2 regions of the Sinomonas halotolerans genome follow, and region 1 is predicted to be linked to the other one. Evidence: riboswitches for the same ligand, from Rfam matches in the RefSeq annotation. Region 1 holds a riboswitch; the other holds the start of a gene.

Region 1 (11,548 bases):
CCGAGACCGGCCGCAGGCGCGCGGTCGAGGTCATGCGCAAGCACCGTCTGGCCGAGCGCCTCCTCTCGGATGTGATCGGCCTCGACTGGGCATATGTCCATGACGAGGCGTGCCGCTGGGAGCACGTCATGAGCGAGCGGGTCGAGCGGCGCCTCTACGAGCTCCTCGGCCGGCCGACCGAATCCCCGTACGGCAATCCGATCCCCGGACTCGAGGCGCTCGGCGGCGCGGCGGCGGAAGGCTTCGGCGAGGGCGTGATGAGCCTCGTGGAGGCGATGGAGGGCTACGCGCCCGGCTCCCGTGTGGTGGTGTGCCGGCTCGCGGAGCCGATCCAGGTGGACCCCGAGCTCCTCGTGCAGCTCGAGGAGGGCGGGATCCGGCCTGGGGCGAAGGTCGCCCTCGAGCGCGTCGGGGACTACATCGCCGTGCGCACTCCTACCGTGGACGGGGCGCTGGAGCTGCCCCTCGAGGTGGCTGCGCACGTCTTCGTATCGCTCGGCTGATCCCACCCGCCCGCACGAGGCGGTCGGGGCCGAACAGATCCGAACATAAGGGGTCGGAATCTCCATTCTCTGGAGGAATAGGGGACGGGCTCCCGGATGTGAGCCTTGTCTCACTAAACATCACGAAAGTGTTACGCCACCTCGTTCTTCCCCTATGATGGTGAGCGCACGCCGAGACATCGACGTGACCTCGCTCCGCCCGCCGAGCTCTGCCAGCGGATCGAGATGCACCACCAAGGCAGAGGCGGGGGAACCACCGTTGGCGGCCCAGGCCGCCTTGGGGTGAAGCCGCAGCATGCTCGGAAGCCCTTGCACCGCCCCCTGTGGGCACCCGCGTGCCGAAGGGCCTCCGGCAGCTGGGCCGAGTCGGACTCTCTGGCTCGAACCCGACAGCTAACTTCGCAGGCGATCGAAACCAGAGAGGGAATCGCTTGACCCAGCAAGCTGTCAGCGGCCGCCGCCGCGCTGAGACTGCATCTGCCTCGGAATCGGGCCTCAGGCCGCGCGACGCCGCACGCCGAGGGCGCCGCGCAGCCGCCCGCCCCGGGGCTGTCCGCCAGTTCGCCGAGATCGCCTCGGCCGCCGGCGTCGGCCAGAAGGCCGGCATGGCACTGGCCGCCACGGGCCTCGTGCTGACAGCCACCATCCCGACCACGGCCGGAGCCGACGCCGTCGATGCCGGGCTCGCAACCGCCGCGGAGACTGCTCCGCAGCCCCAGGTCACCGCCTCCGGCGAAGCCGTTGTCGCCTTCTCCCGGACTTCTGTGGGCACGCAGATCGACCCGGACGGCCGCCTCCAGCACCTCCTGAGCGTCCAGTCCGCCGGCGGCCTCACTCCCGCCCAGGCCAAGAGCAGCCTCGGGGATCCCCTCGACTCGATGGTCGCCAGTTCGGCATTCGGCTACCGCGTGAGCCCGCTGAGCGGCTGGGCGGGCGAGTTCCACCGGGGCCAGGACTTCGTTGCCCAGTGCGGCACGGCCGTCAAGGCCGCAGCAGGCGGCACTGTGACCTTCGCCGGATGGCATCCCTATGGCGGCGGCATGCGCGTCGTGGTGGACCACGGGAACGGGCTCGAGACCACCTACAACCACCTTTCCGCGTTCTCTGTCGCGGTCGGCGACCGAGTCGAGCGCGGCGCGATCGTCGCGCTTGCAGGCACAACAGGTGCATCCACCGGCTGCCACCTCCACTTCGAGGTCATGGTCAACGGAGAGGTCGTCGACCCCAACGGCTGGCTCTGATCCCCACCAGATCGTCCTCGCCAGCCGGGCCTAGCCGATGCGGGCCGTTCTCCCCGCTCCGCCGTCCACGTGCTCCCACCACCATCGGTCCTACCCATGCCCCAGCCCGGCAAAACCTGCCGCGCAGAACTGGGTGCGGAAACGGGTGCTGGGAAACCGGCGTGTCCCTTTCGTGACGACACGATCACGGCCCGTGATCCGAATGTGACATTTGCGTTGTCGTCCGGTAAGGTCGTTTCTGTTCCGGCTCCCACCAAGTCGGAACATCTGGGATGAATGCCTAGCTCTGCCACGTCCCAGAGTCCGTTCGCACACTTCGTCTGGCAGGGGCGGGGGAACCACTTGCGGCCCTTCCGGGGGCCTTGGGGTCAAGCAGCCCGGCGCGAGCCGGGAGGCCGGATACTTCCAATCCGAACCCGACAGCTCACCTCGTAGGCACTGGGAGAGGCTACTTCTGTGTCGTCACGCACCATGACTGCGCGCCACCGCGCCGTTCCGGTCCGCACCAGCCCGTTCGAGGCTGTCACGCAGGCCGTGAACGACAACGCAGGCACCCTCGGCCGTCAGGCTGCCGTCATCGCGGCTGCCTCGGGCCTGATCATCTCTGCCGGGCTTCCCGCTCAGGCCGCTGAGTCCCAGCGCGAGGCATCTGCCCTCTCGGACGTGGCCAGCGCCGCCGCGCCCACGGTTGTCGCCCCGCAGGAGGCGAAGGTCGACTTCGAGCGCCCTGCCGTCGCCTCGGTCGCCGCGCCCGTCGTCGAGACCGTCGAGGAGCCCGAGCCCACGCTTGCGGCGCAGTCGTCGGACGTCGCCGTCATCGACGCCTCGAGCGCTGCCGGCTCGACCCTCGCCGCGATCGCCTACACGGGCATCGGAAGCCCGTACGTCTGGGGCGGCAACAGCCCGGCCGGCTGGGACTGCTCCGGCTTCACCCAGTGGGTCTACGCCCAGGCCGGAATCAGCATCCCGCGCGTCCAGGCCTGGTCCATCATGACGCCGACCGCGACGCCGGCCCCCGGCGACCTCGTGGTCCAGAACGGCGGGGCCCACGTCGGCATCTACGTCGGCAACGGGATGATGGTCAGCGCCCTCAACCCCTCGCAGGGAACCCTCCTCCACGCGGTCAACGCGACCGGCTCCTCGGTGTTCTACACCCTTTCCTGAGACCAACCGCTTCGGGTCCTGCGGTCCCCCTGAACGCCGCAGCGCCCCGCCCTGTGCCGCGCCACCCCCTGCGGCCCGGGGGACACGAAAGAGAGAACCACATGACCACTCGTGCAGGCATCGCCCGCCATCGCGCCGAGGCCCCGTCCTCGCTCTCCGTCATCGCCAAGGCCGTTTCGGACAACGCCGGCGGCGTGGGCCGCCAGGCTGCCGTCATCGCCGCCGCGGGAGGCCTCGTCCTCACCAGCGGCGTCGCCGCCAACGCCGCCGAGGCGCCCGTCCAGCGGGAGGCTTCGGCGCCGGTCGCCCTCGAGACGACGCAGGCCGTCCAGGCCGCCGTCTCGGCCGAGGCCACCGCGGACCTCACGTTCGAGCGCCCGGTCGTCGAGTCCGTCGCCGCGCCCGTGATCGAGGAGCCCGCCCCGGTCGTCGAGGAGGCCGCACCCGTGGAGGCCGCACCGGTCGAGGCTGCCGCCGAGACGACGCTCGCCGTCGCCTCCTCGGCTCCGGTCGAGCCCGTGGCACCCGCCCCGGCTGTCAAGAGCGGCATGGGCGCGTCGATCGCGGCCGCCGCCTACGCCCAGCTCGGCGTGGCCCAGGACTGCACCATGCTGGTCACGAACTCGCTCGCGGCCGTCGGCATCAACTACCACGGCTGGCCCGCCGGCTACCTCTCGCTCGGCCGCACGGTGAGCGCCGCGGAGGCCCAGCCCGGCGACCTCGCGTACTACGAGGACGGCGGCATGGGTCTGGCCCACATCGCTGTCTACGTCGGCAACGGCCAGGCCGTCCACGGCGGCTGGAACGGCGGCACCACCTCCCTGTTCTCGGTCAACGTGGGCTCCGGCCCCGTGTTCATCCGCGTGGGCGGCTGAACCCGCTGACACCAGACCCGGCTCCGGCAGCGAACGGCCCGGCCAGGCTCAGAACGCCCCCTCCCGTCTGGGAGGGGGCGTTCTGCGTCTGGCGCTGTCCGGAGGCGGCGCTTCCACGGGCGGCGCTTCCCAAGGGCGGCAATTCCCAAGGCGGAGGCTTCCGGGAGCCGGTCCGGATGGGGTTCCGGGGGAGGTTGCCTTCGCGTGAACGTTGGCGGACACCTCGGCGCCGGGCGCCCCGAACCGGGCAAGACGGTTGACGCGTTCAGTACGCTGGGAGAGTCGATCAGTCCGGCCAAGCACAGGGCAGCCGGCCCTGTTGCCCCTGACCGGATGCGGCCGTTAAGAGGAACGCGCATGCGCACACTCGTTCTGAATGCCGGTTATGAACCGCTCGCGGTGGTCACCTTCCGCAGGGCGCTCGTGCTCGTGCTCGCCGGGAAGGCGAGCATCGTGGCGGAAGACGGCGAACCAGTCGTCGGCCCGCGAGACGTGCTGAGCCGTCCGTCCGTGATCCTGCTCAACAGGTACATCCGCCCGCGCCGCACGCACGCAAGCGCGGTGACGCGGCGGGGAGTGCTCCGCCGGGACGCGCACACCTGCGCGTACTGCGGGAAGCCGGCGCACACCGTGGACCACGTGCTCCCACGCTCGCGCGGCGGTTCCGACTCATGGGAGAACCTCGTGGCCTGCTGCCTGCGGTGCAACAACGTCAAGGGCGACCACACGCCGGCCGAGATGGGCTGGAAGCTCCGTTTCACACCCGCGCCCCCCGTGGGCACGGTGTGGCAGATCAAGGAGCTCGAGAAGCCCGCTGAGCAGTGGAGCCCGTTCCTCGCCCCGGAGTCTGCAGCCTGAACGCCACTCTGCCACCGTTCGACCCTGTGCCACCGTTCGACACTGTGCCGCTGTTCGACGCCGCGCCGCTGTTCGACGCCGTCGTGGTCGCCGGCGGCAGGGCCTCCCGGCTCGGCGGCTTCCCCAAGCCCTTGCTGCGGATCGGGGGCCAGACCCTCCTCGAGCGTGCTCTGCGGGCCGTCAGCGCGGCGGGGACGGTCGTCGTCGTGGGCCCCGCTCCCGACCCAGCGGAGGCCCCGGCGCACGAGGACCCAGGGCCCACGGTGCTGTACACCCTCGAAGAGCCGCGCTTCGGGGGCCCGCTCGCGGCGGTGGGCTCGGGGGTCCGGGCGCTGGCCGGCCGTGCGGGCACGAGAGCACCCTGGACGGCCGTCCTGGCTGCGGACCTGCCGCGCGCCGCCGAGGCGTTCGCCCCTCTTGCCGTGGCGGCCGCCGGCGAGCCGGCGTGCGCGGGGATCGCCGCGCAGGACGAGACCGGCCGCCTCCAGCCCCTCCTGGCGCTCTACCGCAGCGACGAGCTCGCCCGCGCCCTCGAAGCGCTCGCCGCGCAGGGAGGCCTCGCAGACCGCCCGCTCAGGCACCTCGTTGCTAGGCTGGACCTGCTGCCCCTGCAGCTCCCGCCGGGCCTGGCCGACGACGTCGACACCTGGGAGGCCGCGGCGCGCTGGGGCATCAGGCGCCCGGACGCACCGGGTGCCGCGGCACACGGGGAGGATCCGAGCATGAGCGAGCCGTCGACTCCGGGCCAGCGGCCCACAGATGGGCCCGAGCAGGATGCGGTCCTGCATGCGTGGTGCGACGAGCTCGCCGAAGGGCTCGGGCTCTCGGGCCTCGAAGTGGACGTCGACGCCGTCCTGGGCCTCGCCGGCGTCGCCGCGCACACAGTGCTTCGACCCGCCGCGCCCCTGACCACGTTCCTCGCCGCATACGCCGCCGGCCTCGCCGTGGGCCGCGGCCAGGCCGAGCCTGGAGAGGCCTCGGGCGCGGCGGTCAGCGCCGCGCTCCGCATCACCCGGGCCCGGCGCGCCGCCGGCACCGAGGGATGACCCCCGGCGACGCGCCCGAGGCTGACCACCACGCGCTCCACCTGACCTGGACCGAGGCCCGCGAGACCGCGGCCCGCGCGGCCGGCCCCATCCCGCCGTCGGACGTGCCGCTCGCCGCTTCGGTGGGCCGCACCCTGGCCGAGGACGTCACCGCGCTGCGCGACATGCCCCATTACGCCTCGAGCGCCATGGACGGATGGGCCGTGAGGGGCACGGGGCCGTGGGTGCTCGCGGAGACGGGCGAGCGGCTCGCCGCGCACGAGGCCAGCACGATCGTGACCGGCGGCGACCTTCCGCCCGGCACCTCCGCGGTCCTGCGCCGCGAGCACGGCGAGGTGGCCCCGGACGAGGATGGCCTCCCGCACCTCCGCCTCGCCGCCGGCGCGCCCCCCGGCTCGCCCCGCGGTGGCGCGGACATCCGCCCCGCGGGGGAGGAGGCACGTGCCGGCGAGGTCCTCGTCCCCGCCGGGACCGTGCTCACGCCCGCACACGTCGCGCTCGCCGCGCTGGCCGGCTACGACGGACTCACGGTGACCGGCCGGCCGCTCGTGCGGCTCGTGCGCACGGGCGGGGAAGTCGTCGAGTCGGGGCTGCCGGGGCCGGGGCTCGTGCGCGACGTGTTCAGCCACCTCGTCCCGCCGCTGCTCGCGGCCTACGGCGGCATCCTCGCCGGCCACGATCGGATCGGCGACGACGCCGGTGAGTGGGCCGCCGCGCTCGCCGACGTGCCGCAGGGGCCGGAGAGCGCCGGGGCGGACGACGCCGGGCATGGCGCTGCGGTGGGCGCGCCGGCGGACGTCGTGGTCACCACGGGCGGAACGGGCCGGGGCGGGAGCGACCACCTCCGCGGCATCGTGGCGGACATGGGCGGGCGGATCCTCGTGGACGGGGTCGCAATGCGGCCCGGCCACCCCACGGTGCTCGCCGAGCTGCCCGACGGGCGGTTCGTGCTCGGGCTCCCGGGCAACCCCCTTGCCGCGATCGTCGGCCTCGTGGCTGTAGGGGAGCCGCTGCTGGCGGCGCTGTCGGGGCGCGAGCCGCTCACCGCGGTCGAGCTTCCGAGCGGTGAGGCGTTCGAGGCGGACCCCCGCCGCACGCGCATTGTGCCGTTCCGGCGGGTCTACGGGATGGCCTCGCCGCGCTCCGGGACCGGCTCGGGGATGCTGCGCGGCCTGGCCGCGGCGGACGGGCTCATGGTGGTCCCGCCCCACGGTGTGGAGCTCGGCGAGCCGGTTGCCTGCCTGCCGCTGCCGTGGGGGCGTCCCCTCGTGGAGCCCGGGGCGGGAGGCGCCCGCAAGGGCCGGGGCCAGAGCAGGGGCGGCTCGCGCGGATCCAGCGGATCCAAGGATCCGGTGGACTGGAGCGCGCTCGACGTGTGATGCTCGCCACATTGCTGACCACATACTGGGCCGCAGTTCGCGTTTTCGGTGTGAGGGGGAGCACGATGGGTCCATGACGCACAAGTCCCCGGTCACGGACATCAACGAGGATTCCCTGCACGTCGAGGCACCCGAGACTTCGGCCGCCGGCATCAAGGCTGTCACGGTCGCTCTGCAGCGCAGCCTGGAGCAGGCGGGGCCACTCCGCACCGCCCGCTCCCTCCTGCGGATCAACCAGCGCGGCGGTTTCGACTGCCCCGGCTGCGCGTGGCCCGAATCCGACGGCAGGCGCAAGACCGCAGAGTTCTGCGAGAACGGTGCCAAGGCCGTTGCCGAAGAGGCATCTGTCTCCGCCGTGACCCCCGAATGGTGGGAGGCGCACCCCATCGCCGAGCTCGAGGACAAGACCGACTACTGGCTGTCCAAGCAGGGCCGCATCACCGAGCCCGTGGTGCTCCGTCCCGGGGACGACCGCTACCACCGCATCTCCTGGAGCGAGGCGTTCGAGCTTGTCGGGGAGCACATCCGCGCGACGACCCCGGACCGCTGCGTCTTCTACACGTCCGGGCGCACCGCGAACGAGACCGCGTTCATGTACCAGCTGTTTGCGCGCAGCCTTGGCACCAACAACCTCCCGGACTGCTCGAACATGTGCCACGAGTCCTCCGGCTCGGCGCTCAACCCCACCATCGGGATCGGCAAGGGAACCGTCTCCCTCGACGACATCCACCACGCCGAGCTCGTGTTCGTCGTGGGGCAGAATCCGGGCACGAACCACCCGCGCATGCTCTCCGCCCTCAAGGAGTGCCGCGACAACGGCGGCCGGGTCGTCGCCGTCAACCCGCTCCCCGAGGCGGGCCTCCTGCACTTCAAGGACCCGCAGACGGTGTCCGGCTACGTGGGCGAGGGATCGACCATCTCGGACCACTTCCTGCAGATCAGGGTCGGCGGCGACCTCGCGCTCTTCCAGGCACTCGGCCACCTCCTCCTGGAGGAGGAGAAGCGCGCGCCGGGCACCGTCGTCGACCGCGCCTTCATCGAGGCCCAGACGGAGGGCTTCGAGGCCTACGAGGCCGCGCGCGCCACGATCGACTGGGAGGAGACCGAGCGCGCCACGGGACTGTCCCGCCTCGAGATCGCGACGATCGCGGACCTCATGGCGAAGTCGAAGGCCACCATCATGTGCTGGGCGCTCGGCCTGACGCAGCAGCCGCACTCCGTGGACACGATCCGCGAGATCATCAACCTCCTCCTGCTCCAGGGCAACTTCGGCAAGCCGGGTGCCGGCGCGTGCCCCGTGCGCGGGCACTCCAACGTCCAGGGCGACCGCACCATGGGCATCTGGGAGAAGCCCAAGGAATGGCTCCTCGCGGCCCTGGACAAGGAGTTCGGCATCCACTCGCCGCGCGAGCACGGCTTCGACTCGACCGAGACGCTGCACGCTTTCGAGAACGACGACGTGGACGTCTTCGTCGCCCTTGGCGGCAACTTCGCACAGGCCAACTCGGACACGCTCGCCCTCGAAGCGGGGATGCGCCGCGCTGGGCTCACGGTCCACATCTCGACCAAGCCCAACCGCTCGCACGTGGTGCACGGGAAGACCTCGCTCATCCTCCCCACGCTCGGGCGCACCGACCGGGACGACAAGCATCCCAAGGGCCGCCAGTTCCTCTCCGTCGAGGACTCGATGTCGATGGTCCACGCGACCCAGGGCCGCCTCGAGCCGATCTCGGAGCACCTCCTGGCCGAGCCGGTCATCGTCGCACGCATGGCCGTGGCGGCGCTGGGCGACGACCACCCGGTGGACTGGCGGGCCATGGCCGAGGACTACGACGTGGTCCGCGACCACATCTCCCGTGTGCTCCCGGGCTTCGAGGACTTCAACACCCGGATCCGCACCAAGAACGGGTTCGTCCTGCCGAACCCGCCGCGGGACACGCGCACCTTCGCGACCGACATCGGCAAGGGCCGGTTCACCGTGGCCCCCCTCGAGTACCTCGAGGCGCCGGAGGGCCACCTCATCCTCCAGACGGTGCGCAGCCACGACCAGTACAACACCACGTTCTACGGGCTCGACGACCGCTACCGGGGGATCCGCGACGGCCGCCGGGTCATCCTCGTCCACCCCGAGGATCTCGCGGAGCTCGGCTTCGAGGACCGGGAGCTCGTCGACGTCGTGAGCGTGTTCCGGGGCGAGAAGCGCCGGGCGGAGCGCTTCCGGCTCGTCGCCTACCCGACGGCGAGGGGCTGCGCGGCCGCCTACTTCCCCGAGGCGAACGGACTCGTGCACCGCGATCTCGTGGCGCGGGAGTCGAACACCCCGGGCTTCAAGGCCATCACTGTCCGGTTCGAGCGCCACACCCCGGAAGGCGCCGAAGCGCTCGCCGGGCAGCTGAGCTAGGAGGGCCATGGGCCGGCTGACGCAGCGCCGCAAGGTCGTCAAGCACGTCCTGGGCAGCGAGCACCCCGTCCGCACCCGGGAGGACGTGCTCGTGGTCGAGGAGCCCCTCGAGATCCGCCTGGGCGGAGGGGCCGGCGCGGCTGCGGGCGGCGCGATGTCCTACAGCGTGACCATGCGCACGCCCGGGGACGACTTCGACCTCGTGGCCGGATTCCTCGTCTCCGAGGGCGTCGTGTGGGAAAAGGGCCAGATCCTCGCCGAGCGGTTCTGCGCGGGCGAGGACGAGGACGGGCGGCAGACCTTCAACGTCGTCGAGGCGCAGCTCCACCCCGGCGTCGCGCTCCCCGAGACCGGCCGGAACGTGTACACCTCGAGCTCGTGCGGCATCTGCGGCACCGACTCGATCGAGTCGGTGCGCCGGTCCGGGCACCACAGCCCGGCCGACGACGACGTGCGGCTCACGCCCGAGCTCGTCGCCTCCCTTCCCGACCGCCTCCGCGAGGGCCAGGCCCTCTTCTCGAAGACCGGCGGCGTCCACGCGGCGGGCCTGTTCCGGGTCACGGAGGACGGCGCGGACGCCGAGCTCGTGTGCCTGCGGGAGGACGTGGGCCGGCACAACGCCGTGGACAAGGTCGTGGGATGGGCGCTGCGCGAGGGCCGGCTGCCGCTGCGCGGGACGGTGCTCCAGGTCTCCGGCCGGGCCTCGTTCGAGCTCGTCCAGAAGGCGGCCATGGCCGGGATCCCCGTGCTCGCGGCGGTGAGTGCGCCCTCGTCCCTCGCCGCGGACCTCGCAGAGACCTCCGGCGTGACCCTCGTGGGCTTCAGCCGTGGGACGAGCTTCAACGTCTACGCGGGGCATTCCCGCATCACCTGAGGGGGCAGCGTGCACGACGACCGCCGCATCACCGAGGCCCGGATCGACCGGCTCCTGCGCGAGCGGCTCGTGCCCGCCGTCCACCGGCGCACGACGCCGCTGCGCGCCTCGCGCTGGGACGCCCCGGGCGAGCCCGTCCCGGCGCGGGAGGCCTTCGCGCAGGAGTTCGTGCGAGCGGCCGAGGGCGAGGCCTGGGGCCGCCCGTGGGGCACGACCTGGCTGCGCCTCGCGGGCGAGGTGCCCGACGGCTGGGGTGGGCCCGGCACGGACGTGGAGGCTGTCGTCGACCTCGGATTCATCCACGAGGAGCCGGGCTTCCAGTGCGAGGGTCTCGTGTGGCGCGGTGACGGCACGACCGTCAAGGCGCTCAACGCCCGCAACCACCACGTCCCGCTCCGTGCCCTCGGCGGGGGCCCGCACGTGGACTTCTGGGTCGAGGCGGCCGCGAACCCGGACCTCGTCCGGGGCTGGACGTTCGCCCCCACGCCGCTAGGGGACCCCGAGACGGCGGGGAGCGAGCCGTGCTACCGCCTCGGGCCCATGGTGCTCGCCGAGAGGGACCTCGCGGTGTGGGAGCTCGTCCAGGACGTCACCTGCCTGGTCGGGCTCATGCGCGAGCTTCCCGAGGACCGTCCCCGCCGCCACCGCATCCTACGCGCGCTCGAGGACATGGCGGACGCCGTCGACCCGCACGATGTCGCCGGCACCGCTCCCGCCGGGAGGGAGGCCCTCGCGGGCGTGCTCGCCGACCCGGCGCCGGCGAGCGCGCACCGGCTCGTCGGCGTCGGCCACGCCCACCTCGACACCGCGTGGCTGTGGCCCCTCCGGGAGACTGTGCGCAAGTGCGCCCGCACCTTCTCGAACGCGATCGCCCTCATGGACGAGGACCCCGACTTCATGTTCGCGTGCTCCTCGGCGCAGCAGTTCGCGTGGGTCCAGGCCGAGTACCCCGCGCTGTTCGAGCGGATCAAGGAGCGCGTGGCCGAGGGGCGGTTCATCCCGGTGGGCGGGATGTGGGTCGAGTCGGACACCAACATGCCCGGCGGGGAGGCGATGGCACGCCAGTTCGCGGAGGGGAAGCGGTTCTTCCTCGAGGAGCTCGGAGTGGACTGCGAGGAGACGTGGCTGCCCGACTCGTTCGGGTACTCCGCGGCCCTCCCGCAGATCGTGCGGGCGGCGGGGAACCGCTGGTTCCTCACCCAGAAGA
Region 2 (11,548 bases), on a different contig from region 1:
TGACCCAGGCCGGGGACCACATCGTCGCGTCTTCGAAGCTGTACGGTGGCACGATCACCCAGCTTGACGTGACGCTGCGCCGCTTCGGCGTCGAGACGACCTTCGTGGACTCGACCGATCCGGCGGACTTCGCCGCGGCCCTGCGCGAGAACACGAAGGCCGTCTACACCGAGGTGGTCGCGAACCCCTCCGGTGACATCGCCGACGTGGCCGGCCTCGCCGCTGTCGCCCATGGCCACGGTGTCCCGCTCGTCGTGGACTCCACGCTGACGCCGCCGTACCTCTTCCGGCCGATCGAGCACGGCGCGGACATCGTCATCCACTCCGCGACGAAGTTCCTCGGCGGGCACGGCACCACCCTGGGCGGCGTCGTCGTCGAGGCCGGGACCTTCAACTGGGGCAACGGCAGGTTCCCCACCATGACCGAGCCCGTCCCGAGCTACGGCAACGTCACGTGGTGGGGCAACTTCGGCGAGTACGGGTTCCTCACGAAGCTGCGCAGCGAGCAGCTTCGTGACATCGGCCCGGCCCTGTCCCCGCAGTCGGCCTTCCAGCTCCTGCAGGGCGTCGAGACGCTCCCGCAGCGCATGGACGCCCACCTGGCGAACGCGAAGTCGGTCGCGGAATGGCTCGAGGCCGACCCGCGCGTGACGTACGTGAACTACGCGGGCCTGCCCAGCCACCCGCAGCACGCGTTCGCCCAGGAGATCCTGCCGCTCGGCGTGGGCAGTGTGTTCAGCTTCGGCATCCAGGGCGGCCGCGAGGCCGGCGCGCGCTTCATCGAGGCGCTCCAGCTCGCGTCCCACCTGGCCAACATCGGCGACGCGCGCACCCTCGTCCTGCACCCGGCGTCGACCACGCACCAGCAGCTCACGGCGGACCAGCTCGTCGCAGCCGGCGTCCCCGAGGACCTCATCCGCTTCTCGGTGGGACTCGAGGACGTCGAGGACATCATCTGGGACCTCGACCAGGCACTCACAGCGAGCCAGGCAGCGCACCAGGCGGCGTCCCGGGAGGTCGCGGAACTGGAGGAGGAGTTCGCCGCCCCGACGTACGACGGCGAGGCGTGCTCCCTGCCCGGCGTCACCGGAGCGTCCCTCGCCCCGCGCGGGGGCCGCCAGCAGGAAGGAGGTGCCCAGTGACCGCCGCAGCAGAGCGCACCTGGGTGGGCCCGAGCGCGCCCGAGCGCCAGCGCATCCTGCGCGAGACCACCTCGATCGCCATCGTCGGGGCCTCGGACAAGCCGAGCCGCGCGAGCTACTTCGTCGCGACGTACCTGCTGTCCTCGACGCGCTTCAAGGTCTACTTCGTGAACCCGACTGTCAAGGAGATCCTCGGCCAGCCCGTGTACGCCTCGCTCGCGGACCTGCCCGAGTCCCCGGACCTCGTCGAGGTGTTCCGCCGGCACGAGGACATCCCGGGCGTCCTCGAGGAGGCCAAGTCCGTGGGCGCCAAGACGATCTGGCTGCAGCTCGGCTCGTGGCACGAGGAGGTCGCGGCCGACGCCGAGGCCGCCGGGATGAACGTGGTCATGGACCGCTGCGTCAAGATCGAGCACGCGCGCTTCCACGGCGGCCTGCACCTCGCGGGCTTCAACACGGGAGTCATCTCGAGCAGGCGCCAGCTCCTCTCCTAGCCCCGATACGGGGTCCCGTCCCGCCCAACACGGGCTCCCGTCCCGCCCGCCAAGGACCCCGCATTCGTCGGGACGGGACCCCGCAACGGGAGCACGACGGCGGCGGGTCACCTTCCGCACAGGAGGCGACCCGCCGCCGTCGTGCTTAAGCACAGTGATCCGCGCCACGAATCGGGGCAAGATGGTGCCATGACTAGCAGCGCCCCTTCTCCAGCAGAGCCCGGATACCGCGTCCTCAACCCCGCCACAGGCGAGGTCGTCGAGACGTTCCCCACCGCGACGGACGCAGAGGTCGAGGCCGCCATCGCCGCGGCGCAGTCCGCGTTCGAGGCCTGGCGCGAGACCCCGATCGAGGACCGCGCCAAGGTGGTCTCCCGCATCGCGGAGCTCTTCACCGAGCGCGCCGACGAGCTCGCTGCCATCATCACCGAGGAGATGGGCAAGCCGCTGTCCCAGGCCAAGGACGAGGCCGAGTTCTGCACGGACATCTTCAAGTACTTCGCGGAGGAGGGCCCGTCCCTCGCCGCGGATACGGAGATCAAGACCTTCGCCGGCGGCCGCGCGTTCGTCCAGAAGCTGCCCATCGGCCCGGTTTTGGGCATCATGCCGTGGAACTACCCGTACTACCAGGTGGCGCGCTTCGCGGCGCCGAACCTCATGCTCGGCAACACGATCATCCTCAAGCACGCCGAATCCTGCCCGCGCTCAGCGCTCGCCATCCAGCAGATCATGGACGACGCCGGCCTGCCGAAGGGCGCGTACGTCAACGTCTTCGCCTCGCATGCGCAGATCGCGGACATCATCGCGGACGAGCGCATCCAGGGCGTCTCGCTCACCGGTTCCGAGCGCGCGGGCGCGATCATCGGCGAGCTCGCCGGGAAGAACCTCAAGAAGGCCGTGCTCGAGCTCGGGGGCTCGGACCCGTTCGTCGTCCTCGACGCGGCGGACCCGCGCGCCCTCGCGGACACGGCGTGGGACACGCGCATGGAGAACACGGGCCAGGCGTGCAACTCGAACAAGCGCATGATCGTCATGGAGGACGTCTTCGAGGACTTCGTGGCCCGCCTCACCGAGCGCGCCAGGGCGCTCACCCCCGGCAACCCCGCGGACGACGCCGAGAACACCTTCGCTCCCCTGTCCTCGCGGGCGGCCGCGGAGAGCATCGCCGCCCAGGTCCGGGACGCGGTCGAGAAGGGCGCAACCCTCCACGCCGGCGGGGAGCTCGCGGACGGGGACGCCGCGTACTACTCCCCCGCGGTCCTCACCGGCGTGACGCCCGAGATGCGAGCGTACAAGGAGGAGCTGTTCGGCCCCGTTGCTGTGGTCTACAAGGTCGGCAGCGACGACGAGGCGCTCAGCCTCGCGAACGACACCCCGTACGGGCTCGGAGGCTGCGTCTTCTCGACCGACACGGCGCGCGCCGAGCGGGTCGCCCGGAGGCTCGAGGTCGGCATGGCGAACGTCAACATCGCCGCCGCCGAGGGCGCCGAGGTGCCGTTCGGCGGGGTCAAGCGCTCGGGCTTCGGCCGCGAGCTCGGCCCTCTCGGCATGGACGAGTTCGTCAACAAGCGCATGTACTTCGTCGCGGACTGAGGCTGGTCCCACACGCCTCAAGCACGACGGGACCCCACACCAGACGGGACGGGACCCCACAACAGGGGGCGCGGGGGTCAGCCGACCTGCAGCTCGCCCATCGCGTCCCAGCCACTGCCGTCCACCTGGCGCGAGACGATGCTCGGGGTCCTGGCCAGGCACGGGCGCATGGCCTCGAGGCCGGCGGCGAAGTGCTCGCTCTGGACGTGCGGGCCGGCGCCCTCGTCGGTGAACGCCTCGACCAGGACGTACTCGGCGGGGTTCTCGAGCGAGCGGGACCACTCGAAGAACAGGTTGCCCGGCTCGGCGCGGGTCGACTCGGTGAACTCCCGGACGATCTGCGGGAACGCCTCGGTGTACTCGGGCAGGGTCTCGAACTTCACGACGATGAAGTACATGGCTTCCTCTCTGGTTGGCCTGGGCCTCCGCTGGCGCGCGCCAGTCGGCCTCAGTCTTCGCCCGCGGCCCGGCAGGCCGCGATCCCCTCACGCGCCCACGCTACCTGCGAGGGAGTGCCCACCCTCTCCGCCCACTGCTCGGCGAGCTGGTACTCGACGAGCGCGCGGTGGTTCTCGCCCGCCTCGAGCAGGGCCGAGCCGAGGTTTCCGTGGAGGGTGGCGCACCAGCGCTGCACGCGGGGGGTGTGGGCCCCGGAGGCGTACTCGATCCCGGAGCGGGCCCAGGACTCGGCGTGGTCCGCGTCCGCGATGGCGAGCATGTGGAAGGCGTCGGCCGCGAGGTATTCCTCGCCCAGGTGCTCGCCGAGCTCGGCTGCCTGCTCGAAGAGGGGAACAGCCATGGGGGCCCGACCGGCGGAGTTCAGGAGCCGGCCGCGCTCGAGGAGAACCCGCACGCCGAGGGTCGGGTCCACCTCGCAGTCGATGGCGTCCAGGAGGGCGTCTGCCTCCTCGAACCGTCCTTGGAGCCCGATCGCGCGGCCCAGCTGGGTGGTGAGCTCGGCCCGCTCGACGGAGTCGAACGCGGGATCGAGGGCTGCGGCCCTGAAGGCCGCCTCGGAAGCGGCGGGGTCGTCGAAGTCCCAGAGGGAGTCGAGGGTGGGCTGGTCGAGCATGAGGCCTCCTGGTGGGCGGGCTGGCTCAGTCGGGGGTCAGTTCCCACCCTAGCGGCTGCCGCGCAGGCCGGGGCCCGTGCCCCAGCGGTCGGCTCAGAGGAAGCCCATCGGGTCGACGGTGGTGCCCTTCTCGACCACCTCGAAGTGGAGGTGGCAGCCGGTGGACGCACCGGTGGTCCCGGCCGCGCCGATCTGCTGTGCCGCACCGACCTTCTGGCCCACGCTCACGCCGATCGTGGAGAGGTGGTTGTACGTGGTCTTGAGCCCGTTGCCGTGGTTGACCACGATCCGATTGCCGCCGCCGTACGCGTGCCACCCGGCCTCAACGACCGTCCCTGCAGCGGAGGCGATGACGGGCGTGCCGCAGGCGGCCACGAAGTCAGCGCCGGTGTGCAGGTCCGAGCCGGTGCCGAGCGGGTTGGCCCGCCAGCCGAACGGCGAGGCGAGCTGGAGGGACGCGAGCGGCTTGCCGAGGCCGGCGGGCGTGGTCGGGGCCGCGGCGGAGGCGGCCTTCGAGGACACGGAGCCCTGCGCCTTGACGGCAGCTGCCTTCGGCTTCTTGGCCGTCGCGACGGACGTGCGCGGGAAGTCGAGCTCGGCATCCTGGGACGCGGCGACCTCCGGCTGGGCCTGGAGGGCGGCCTGCTCGAGGCCGGGCGTGCCGGGCATCGCCACGCCGACCAGGCCGGGCGCGGCGCCCAGCGCCAGGAACCCGGCGACGAGGGCGTAGGAGCCGGCGCGGCGGGCGGGCGCGGAGGGGAGGAGTCGGAACGGGCGTGCGGGTTCAGCGCGGCGGCGGCCGCGCAGGCGTGCGGAATCCATAGTGAGCCTCTCACGCCTGCGAAGTTAGCTGTCGGGTTCGGCAGAGGTATGAGCCGGCACGCGCGGTATGACCGCGGGTGCTTCACCCCGGCGCGCGGTGGGCACGCAATGGGTCCCCCGCCCCTGCCTCAGGGAGAACGAGAAAGCACAGCCGTCGGCAGGGTTCGGCGGAACGGCGGCTTGCGAGCCCGGGTGCGGGCGTCGAGAAACAAGCCTAGCTGGCCGATATCGGAAGTTACAAATCCGTTATCGATCTGGCCGCAAGCCGCTCGTGCTGATGTGATATGGGCAACCGACCGCTGCTCTCAGGCGCGGTGCTTTCCGCCCTTCAGGCGCGAGCCCAGCGCATCGACTGTGGCTTCAGCGCGGTGGCGGGCGCCCTGATCTGAGGCCGCCGGCTGCGGGGCGGCCGGCTGCCGTGCGCCCGGCTGCGGGGCGGCCGGGCGCGAGAGGGCCGCGGCAGCCGTCACGAGGGGCCTGTCGCCCACGCGGGCGCGGAGCGTCCCCGCGACGACCCGGAGGTCGGCACCCGACGATGCCACGAGGGTCCCGCGGGCGGCGCCGCCTGCCTTCCTCGAGACCGCCTGCTCCTCGTCCGGCACGTCCGCGAGGCCGCTCTGGCTGCCGGACGGCTCGGGCTGGTCAAGCGCCGCGGCGCCCTCGGCGGGCGCCTGCGCCGCTGTGGGCAGGGACACGTCCGCACCGGCACCGCCTGCGGCCGTCCCGCCGGCGCCGTCAGCAGCGGGCGCTGCAGCCTGCGTCCGCTTCGCGGAAGCGGACGACGACGCGCCCTCCTGGTCCGTGGGCGGCGCCTGCCGCGCTGCGGCGGCCCGCGCGGAATCGGCCGGCACGGAATCGGCCGGCGCGGAATCGGCCGGAGCGGCCGCGGCGCCTGAAGTCCCGGCCTGCGCGGACCCGGAACGCGCGGATCCGGCGTGCGCCGTTCCCGCACCGTCCGGTGAGAACAGGTCCAGCCCGGGCCCGCCGGCCGCCACCGTTGTGACGCCGAGGCCCATGCCCGCCACGACCGCGGCGCTGATCATCGCACCGCGGTGCCGCTTGACCGTCCGCGGCCTGGCAGCGGCAGCGGCGAAGCTCGAGGCGGTCCGGACAGCGGCCTCTGCGCGCAGCGCGGCCACACGGGAGATCGGGACGAGCGCTGTGAGGTCCTCGACAGGCGCGGCACCCTCGGCAGGGCATGCCGCATCGGCTGCCGCCGCTGCCTCGAAGAGCCGGGCGAGATCGCCCGTCGGCTCGGGGGCGGAGGCGGGACGGAGCGCGGTGAGGCCTTCGAGCGCGCGCCGCAGCCCGGCGTCGTGCTCGAGACCTGCCTCGGCCATGACGGCTTTCACCTGCGAGCGTTCTGTGCTCATCGGATCCACTCTTCCTCGGACACGTGCTCGCGGAGGGCCTTGAGCGCCCTGCGCTGGAGCTGCTTCACTGCCCCCGGTGTCTTCTTGAGGACAGCTGCGACTTCGTCAATGCTCAGCTCGGCCACGATGCGCAGCATCAGCACGTCCCTCTGATCGCCCGCGAGCCGGCCGATCAGGAGCTCGGCGTCCGTCTGGCCAGCGGCCACGAGTGCCTCGCTCTCCGCGGATCCCGCTTCGCGGGAGTCCAGGAGAGGGTCATAGTCAACAGTCCGGGGCCGCCGTTCTGACCGCCGGTAGTGGTCGACCACACGTGCGTGTGCAACCGAGAACACGAACGTCCTCACCCCCGCGGCACCGCCCTGGATGCTCGCGACTCGGGGGAGCACCGCGAGGAACACATCCTGGGCCAGGGCCTCGGGATCGTCTATCCCTCGGCCGGCGAGGTAGCCGACGACGGCCGGGGCGAGCGTCCGGTACACGAGCGTGAACAGCTCGTGGTCGGTACGCGCGCCCGGTACGAGGTCGGCGTCGGTGAGTGCTTCGTGCACGTTCATCCCCTGATGGATCCTGAGGCAGGCTGCGGATCATTCTATCCACGCCGGGGGGCTGTCGCAGGGCATAAGGGAAGCCGGGCTGGAACATGATGGGGGACAGATTCCAGCCCGGCTTGCACTTACGTAATCGCCGGGGTGCCTCGAGAGGTTACGCGGTCACGGATTTTTTTCCGGACCTCTTCCGAGGGCGCCCTGCGGCGGTCTCGGAGGCTCAGTCGATGAGGTCGCGGACCACGATCGTCTGGTCGCGGTCCGGGCCCACGCCGATCGCGGAGAAGCGTGTGCCGGAGAGCTTCTCGAGGCTCTCCACGTAGTGCCTCGCGTTGGCGGGCAGGTCGTCGAGGGACGTCGCCCCGGAGATGTCCTCGGTCCAGCCGTCGAAGTACTCGAAGATGGGCTTCGCGTGGTGGAACTCGGTCTGGGTCATCGGCATCTCGTCGTGCCGCATCCCGTCCACGTCGTAGGCAACGCACACAGGGATCCTCTCGATTCCCGTGAGGACGTCGAGCTTCGTCACGAAGTAGTCCGTGAACCCGTTCACACGGGCAGCGTGCCGCGCCAGCACGGCGTCGTACCAGCCGCAGCGGCGCGGGCGGCCGGTGTTGACGCCGAACTCCCCGCCCGTCTTCTGCAGGTACTCGCCCATCTCGTCGAAGAGCTCGGTGGGGAACGGGCCCGCCCCCACGCGGGTCGTGTACGCCTTGATGATGCCGATGGACCTGGAAATGCGGGTGGGGCCGATGCCGGAGCCCACCGACGCACCGCCCGCGGTCGGGTTGGAGGAGGTCACGAACGGGTAGGTGCCGTGGTCCACGTCGAGGAAGGTCGCCTGGCCGCCCTCCATGAGCACCACCTTGCCCTCGTCGAGGGCCTTGTTCAGCTCGTACGTCGAGTCGACGACGAGGGGCCGCAGGCGCTCGGCGAACCCGAGGAAGTACTGGACGATCTCCTCCTCGATCACCGCGCGGCGGTTGTACACCTTCACGAGGAGCTCGTTCTTCTGCTTGAGCGAGCCCTCGACCTTCTGGCGCAGGATCGACTCGTCGAACACGTCCTGCACGCGGATGCCGAGCCGGGCCACCTTGTCCATGTACGCGGGGCCGATCCCCCGGCCCGTGGTGCCGATCGCGCGCTTGCCGAGGAAGCGCTCGGTGACCTTGTCCAGAGTCTGGTGGTACGGGGCCACGAGGTGGGCGTTCGCGGAGACGCGCAGGCGCGAGGTGTCGGCGCCGCGGGCCTCGAGCCCGTCGATCTCCTCGAAGAGCGCCTCGAGGTTCACCACGCAGCCATTGCCGATGATCGGAATCGCGTTGGGGCTCAGGATGCCGGCCGGGAGGAGCTTGAGCTCATACTTCTGGCCGCCGACGACCACGGTGTGCCCGGCGTTGTTGCCGCCGTTGGGCTTCACCACATAGTCGACTCGGCCTCCCAGCAGATCGGTTGCCTTGCCCTTGCCCTCATCGCCCCACTGGGCTCCGACGATCACGATTGCTGGCATGGATTCCTCCCGGGACAGCGCCCACGGCCCGGCTGGCCGTCGGCCTACATGCGAAGGCCCCGGTCTCACTGCGGACAGACTGCGTACTGGGTACTCGCTGCACGTTCAGGCAAGGCGGCCGGGGCTCTTGCCACCCAAGTCTACCGAAGCGCCGCGCCGCGCCGCGAGAATGGGCGCACCGGGCCGCGAGAATGGGGGCACCCCGGCGCGGGTAGAGTCCCGATCACAGCGCCCGCCCCGGGCGCACGACGACGGTGGGAGGCTCTGGATGTCGGATCGCACCGCGGGAGGGCGGACGTCAGGCGCCCACCGGCGCGCCGCGAAGCGGGCCGCGAAGCGGGCTGGCCGCAAGGCGGCGCGCGGCACGGTGCGGGCTGCGCGGTCCCGCGGGGGCCGGTTCCTTGCACGCGGCGGCTTCGCGTTCGTGGGCCTGCTGCACCTGATCGTGGCGTTCCTCGCCCTGCGGGTGGCCCTCGGCGGCCGCCGCGAGCATGCGGACCAGAGCGGGGCCGTTGCCGCGATCGCCGCGGCGCCCGCGGGCCTCGCGCTCCTCTGGGCGGGGGCGGTGTGCTGCGCCGCCCTCGGGCTGTGGTGGCTCAGCGAGGCCGTGCTCTCCTCCCGCCGTGCCTGGGAGGGCCCGTGGACCGTGGTCACCGACGCCGGGAAGGCCGCCGTGTTCCTCGCCGTGGGAGGCCTGTTCGCCTCCTACGCCCTCGGCTCGCGGAAGGACTCTCGGGAGGCCTCGCAGGACCTGACAGCGCTGGTGCTCGGGGCGCCGGCCGGGCAGGCGGCCCTCGTGGCTGCGGGCCTCGCCGTGGTGGGCTCCGGCGTCTACTACGCATGGCGCGGGCTCGCCCGGCGGTTCGCCCGCTCAGAGGTCAGGCCCCACGGCCGCGCCCGCACTCCTGTCCTCGCCGTCGGCGTGGCCGGATACGTGGGCAAGGGCGCGGCGCTCGCGATCCTCGGCATCCTCGTCGTCGTGGCCGCCGTGCGTCTGGACCCGACCGAGCAGACCGGGCTGGACGGCGCCCTCCGGGGCCTCGCCGCCCAGCCGTACGGCACGTGGCTCCTCGGCGCGATCGCCCTGGGCCTCGCCTGCTTCGGCGTCTACTCGATGGCACGGGCGAAGTACGGCGAGGTCTAGCGCCAGCCCCACCTCTGCTGGCCCTCGATAGAGTGGGGCGCATGAGCGAGGGAATCGTCATCGGCAGCACGGAGGACATCGACGAGGGCACGGCGAAGGTCGTGGAGCCCGAGGAGTCGGGCTTCAGCGAGCCCATCGCGGTGTTCCACGCGGACACGGGCTGCTTCTTCGCCCTCAACGACACATGCACGCACGAGGAGGCCTCGCTCGCCGAGGGGTGGATCGAGGGTGAGGAGGTGGAGTGCCCGCTCCACTCCTCGACCTTCAGCATGCGCACCGGCAAGGTGCAGTGCCTCCCCGCGACTGAGGACACCCGCACGCACCGGGTCGAGGTCCGTGACGGCCAGGTGGTCCTCTTCCCCGGCACGGACGCGGACCCCGAGGCCTGCGCCCAGTGACGCCGCCGGCCCGCATCGTCGTCATCGGCGGGGGTGTGGCCGGCTTCAGCGCGGTGCGCGAGCTGCGCCGCCGGGGATTCGACGGCGCGCTCACGCTTCTGGCGCCTGAGGGCCTGCCCTATGACCGCCCGCCGCTGAGCAAGGGGTACCTCGCGGGCACCGAGGACGCCGCCTCGCTGCTCCTCGCCCCTGAGGCCTGGTACGCCGAGCAGAGAGTGGAGGTGCTCGCGGCCCGCGCTGCCGCGCTGCGGCCGGGCGAGGGCGCTGTGGAGCTCGACGGCGGCCGCCTCCTCCCAGCGGACCGGGTCCTCCTCGCGACCGGCGGCGTTCCCCGCAGGCTTCCCGTACCGGGCGGGGAGGCCGCCCTCGTCCTCCGCACGCGTGAGGACGCAGACCGCCTCCGCCGTGCGTTCGTGCCCGGGGCGCTGATCGCCGTCGTGGGCGCGGGCCTCATCGGCGCGGAGGTCGCCTCCGCCGCGCGGGCGGCCGGAGCGGAGGTGACGCTCATCGACCCTCTGGACCCGCCGCTCGCGCCTGCGGTGGGCGAGGCGCTCGCGCGCCGGCTCCACGCCGTCCACGCCGAGCGCGGGGTGCGCACGGTGGCAGGCACGCCGGTCGCCATCGAGGGCGGCACGCACCCCGGCGCGCCGGGCGGCGCCGCCCACCGCGTGGTCCTCGCCGACGGGTCCTCCGTGCCCGCGGATGCGGTCGTCGCAGGCATAGGGATCGCCCCGGACACGGCGCTCGCGGAGGCGGCGGGGATCGAGGCCGACGGCGGGGTCCTCGCCGACGCATCCGGTGCCACGTCCCTTCCGGCCGTCTTCGCCGCGGGCGACGCCGTCCGGCCCCGCGCCGCAGACGGCTCACCGGCCGCGCGGGTCGAGCACTGGGAGGCCGCGGTCCGCTCGGGCGAGGCGGCCGCCGCCGGGATGCTCGGGCAGGAGCCGACAGGCGCGGCTCCTGGCGCGGGCTCGCCGGCCGGTCCCGGCGCGCCGTGGTTCTGGTCGGACCGGCACGGAAGCCATGTCGAGGCGGTCGGGACGCTCGACCCCGGCCGCTCCCCCGGCGCCCGGACCGTCCTGCGCGAGCTGGACGGTGTCCCGGTCGCGGCGTTCCTCGTGGCCCGGGACGGGCACCTGCTCGGAGCAGCCTCGGTGGACGCTCCGCTCATCGTGCGGGCCGCGCGGCGCATCATCGACCGGGGCATCGTGCCGGACCTCGCGCGGCTCGCCGACCCCGCGGTGGACCCGCGCCGCCTCACACGCTGACTCGCCTCGGATCCACGGCACCACCGACGCCTCGCTCACGGAGCTGCGCATCGCCGTCGAGCCCATTGCAGCAGCAGGCGCGGCGCACCGGGCGACCCCTGACCAGAGCGCGCAGCTCTCCACTCTGGCGGCACAGATGCGCTGGCTCGGGGAGGCCGGCGACCTGGACGCGTTCCTTGCCGCAGACATC

Evidence for each region. A riboswitch is a leader RNA that binds a small molecule or an ion and turns the genes downstream of it on or off. The one in region 1 is predicted to bind cyclic di-AMP.
Region 2: another riboswitch for cyclic di-AMP. It lies ahead of ABCQ75_RS05255 (M23 family metallopeptidase); the one in region 1 lies ahead of ABCQ75_RS01990 (C40 family peptidase).

What each region holds. Positions count from the first base shown of each region.
Region 1 covers NZ_JBDFRB010000001.1:439,677-451,224, reverse strand. The annotation lists gene ABCQ75_RS02000 (iron-dependent transcriptional repressor DtxR) at 1-503, shown strand, start outside; cyclic di-AMP (ydaO/yuaA leader) riboswitch at 722-926, shown strand; gene ABCQ75_RS01995 (M23 family metallopeptidase) at 935-1,744, shown strand; cyclic di-AMP (ydaO/yuaA leader) riboswitch at 2,043-2,196, shown strand; gene ABCQ75_RS01990 (C40 family peptidase) at 2,216-2,908, shown strand; gene ABCQ75_RS01985 (NlpC/P60 family protein) at 3,010-3,783, shown strand; gene ABCQ75_RS01980 (HNH endonuclease) at 4,141-4,641, shown strand; gene ABCQ75_RS01975 (NTP transferase domain-containing protein) at 4,668-5,687, shown strand; gene ABCQ75_RS01970 (molybdopterin molybdotransferase MoeA) at 5,684-7,066, shown strand; gene ABCQ75_RS01965 (FdhF/YdeP family oxidoreductase) at 7,140-9,467, shown strand; gene fdhD (formate dehydrogenase accessory sulfurtransferase FdhD) at 9,475-10,341, shown strand; gene ABCQ75_RS01955 (alpha-mannosidase) at 10,351-11,548, shown strand, end outside.
Region 2 covers NZ_JBDFRB010000003.1:234,194-245,741, reverse strand. The annotation lists gene ABCQ75_RS05280 (O-acetylhomoserine aminocarboxypropyltransferase/cysteine synthase family protein) at 1-1,142, shown strand, start outside; gene ABCQ75_RS05275 (CoA-binding protein) at 1,139-1,636, shown strand; gene ABCQ75_RS05270 (NAD-dependent succinate-semialdehyde dehydrogenase) at 1,826-3,229, shown strand; gene ABCQ75_RS05265 (putative quinol monooxygenase) at 3,307-3,627, opposite strand; gene ABCQ75_RS05260 (tetratricopeptide repeat protein) at 3,678-4,301, opposite strand; gene ABCQ75_RS05255 (M23 family metallopeptidase) at 4,395-5,123, opposite strand; cyclic di-AMP (ydaO/yuaA leader) riboswitch at 5,131-5,293, opposite strand; gene ABCQ75_RS05250 (hypothetical protein) at 5,429-6,496, opposite strand; gene ABCQ75_RS05245 (RNA polymerase sigma factor) at 6,493-7,050, opposite strand; gene ABCQ75_RS05240 (adenylosuccinate synthase) at 7,262-8,548, opposite strand; gene ABCQ75_RS05235 (DUF1206 domain-containing protein) at 8,817-9,692, shown strand; gene ABCQ75_RS05230 (non-heme iron oxygenase ferredoxin subunit) at 9,734-10,090, shown strand; gene ABCQ75_RS05225 (NAD(P)/FAD-dependent oxidoreductase) at 10,087-11,358, shown strand; partial or broken gene ABCQ75_RS05220 (FadR/GntR family transcriptional regulator) at 11,369-11,548, shown strand, end outside.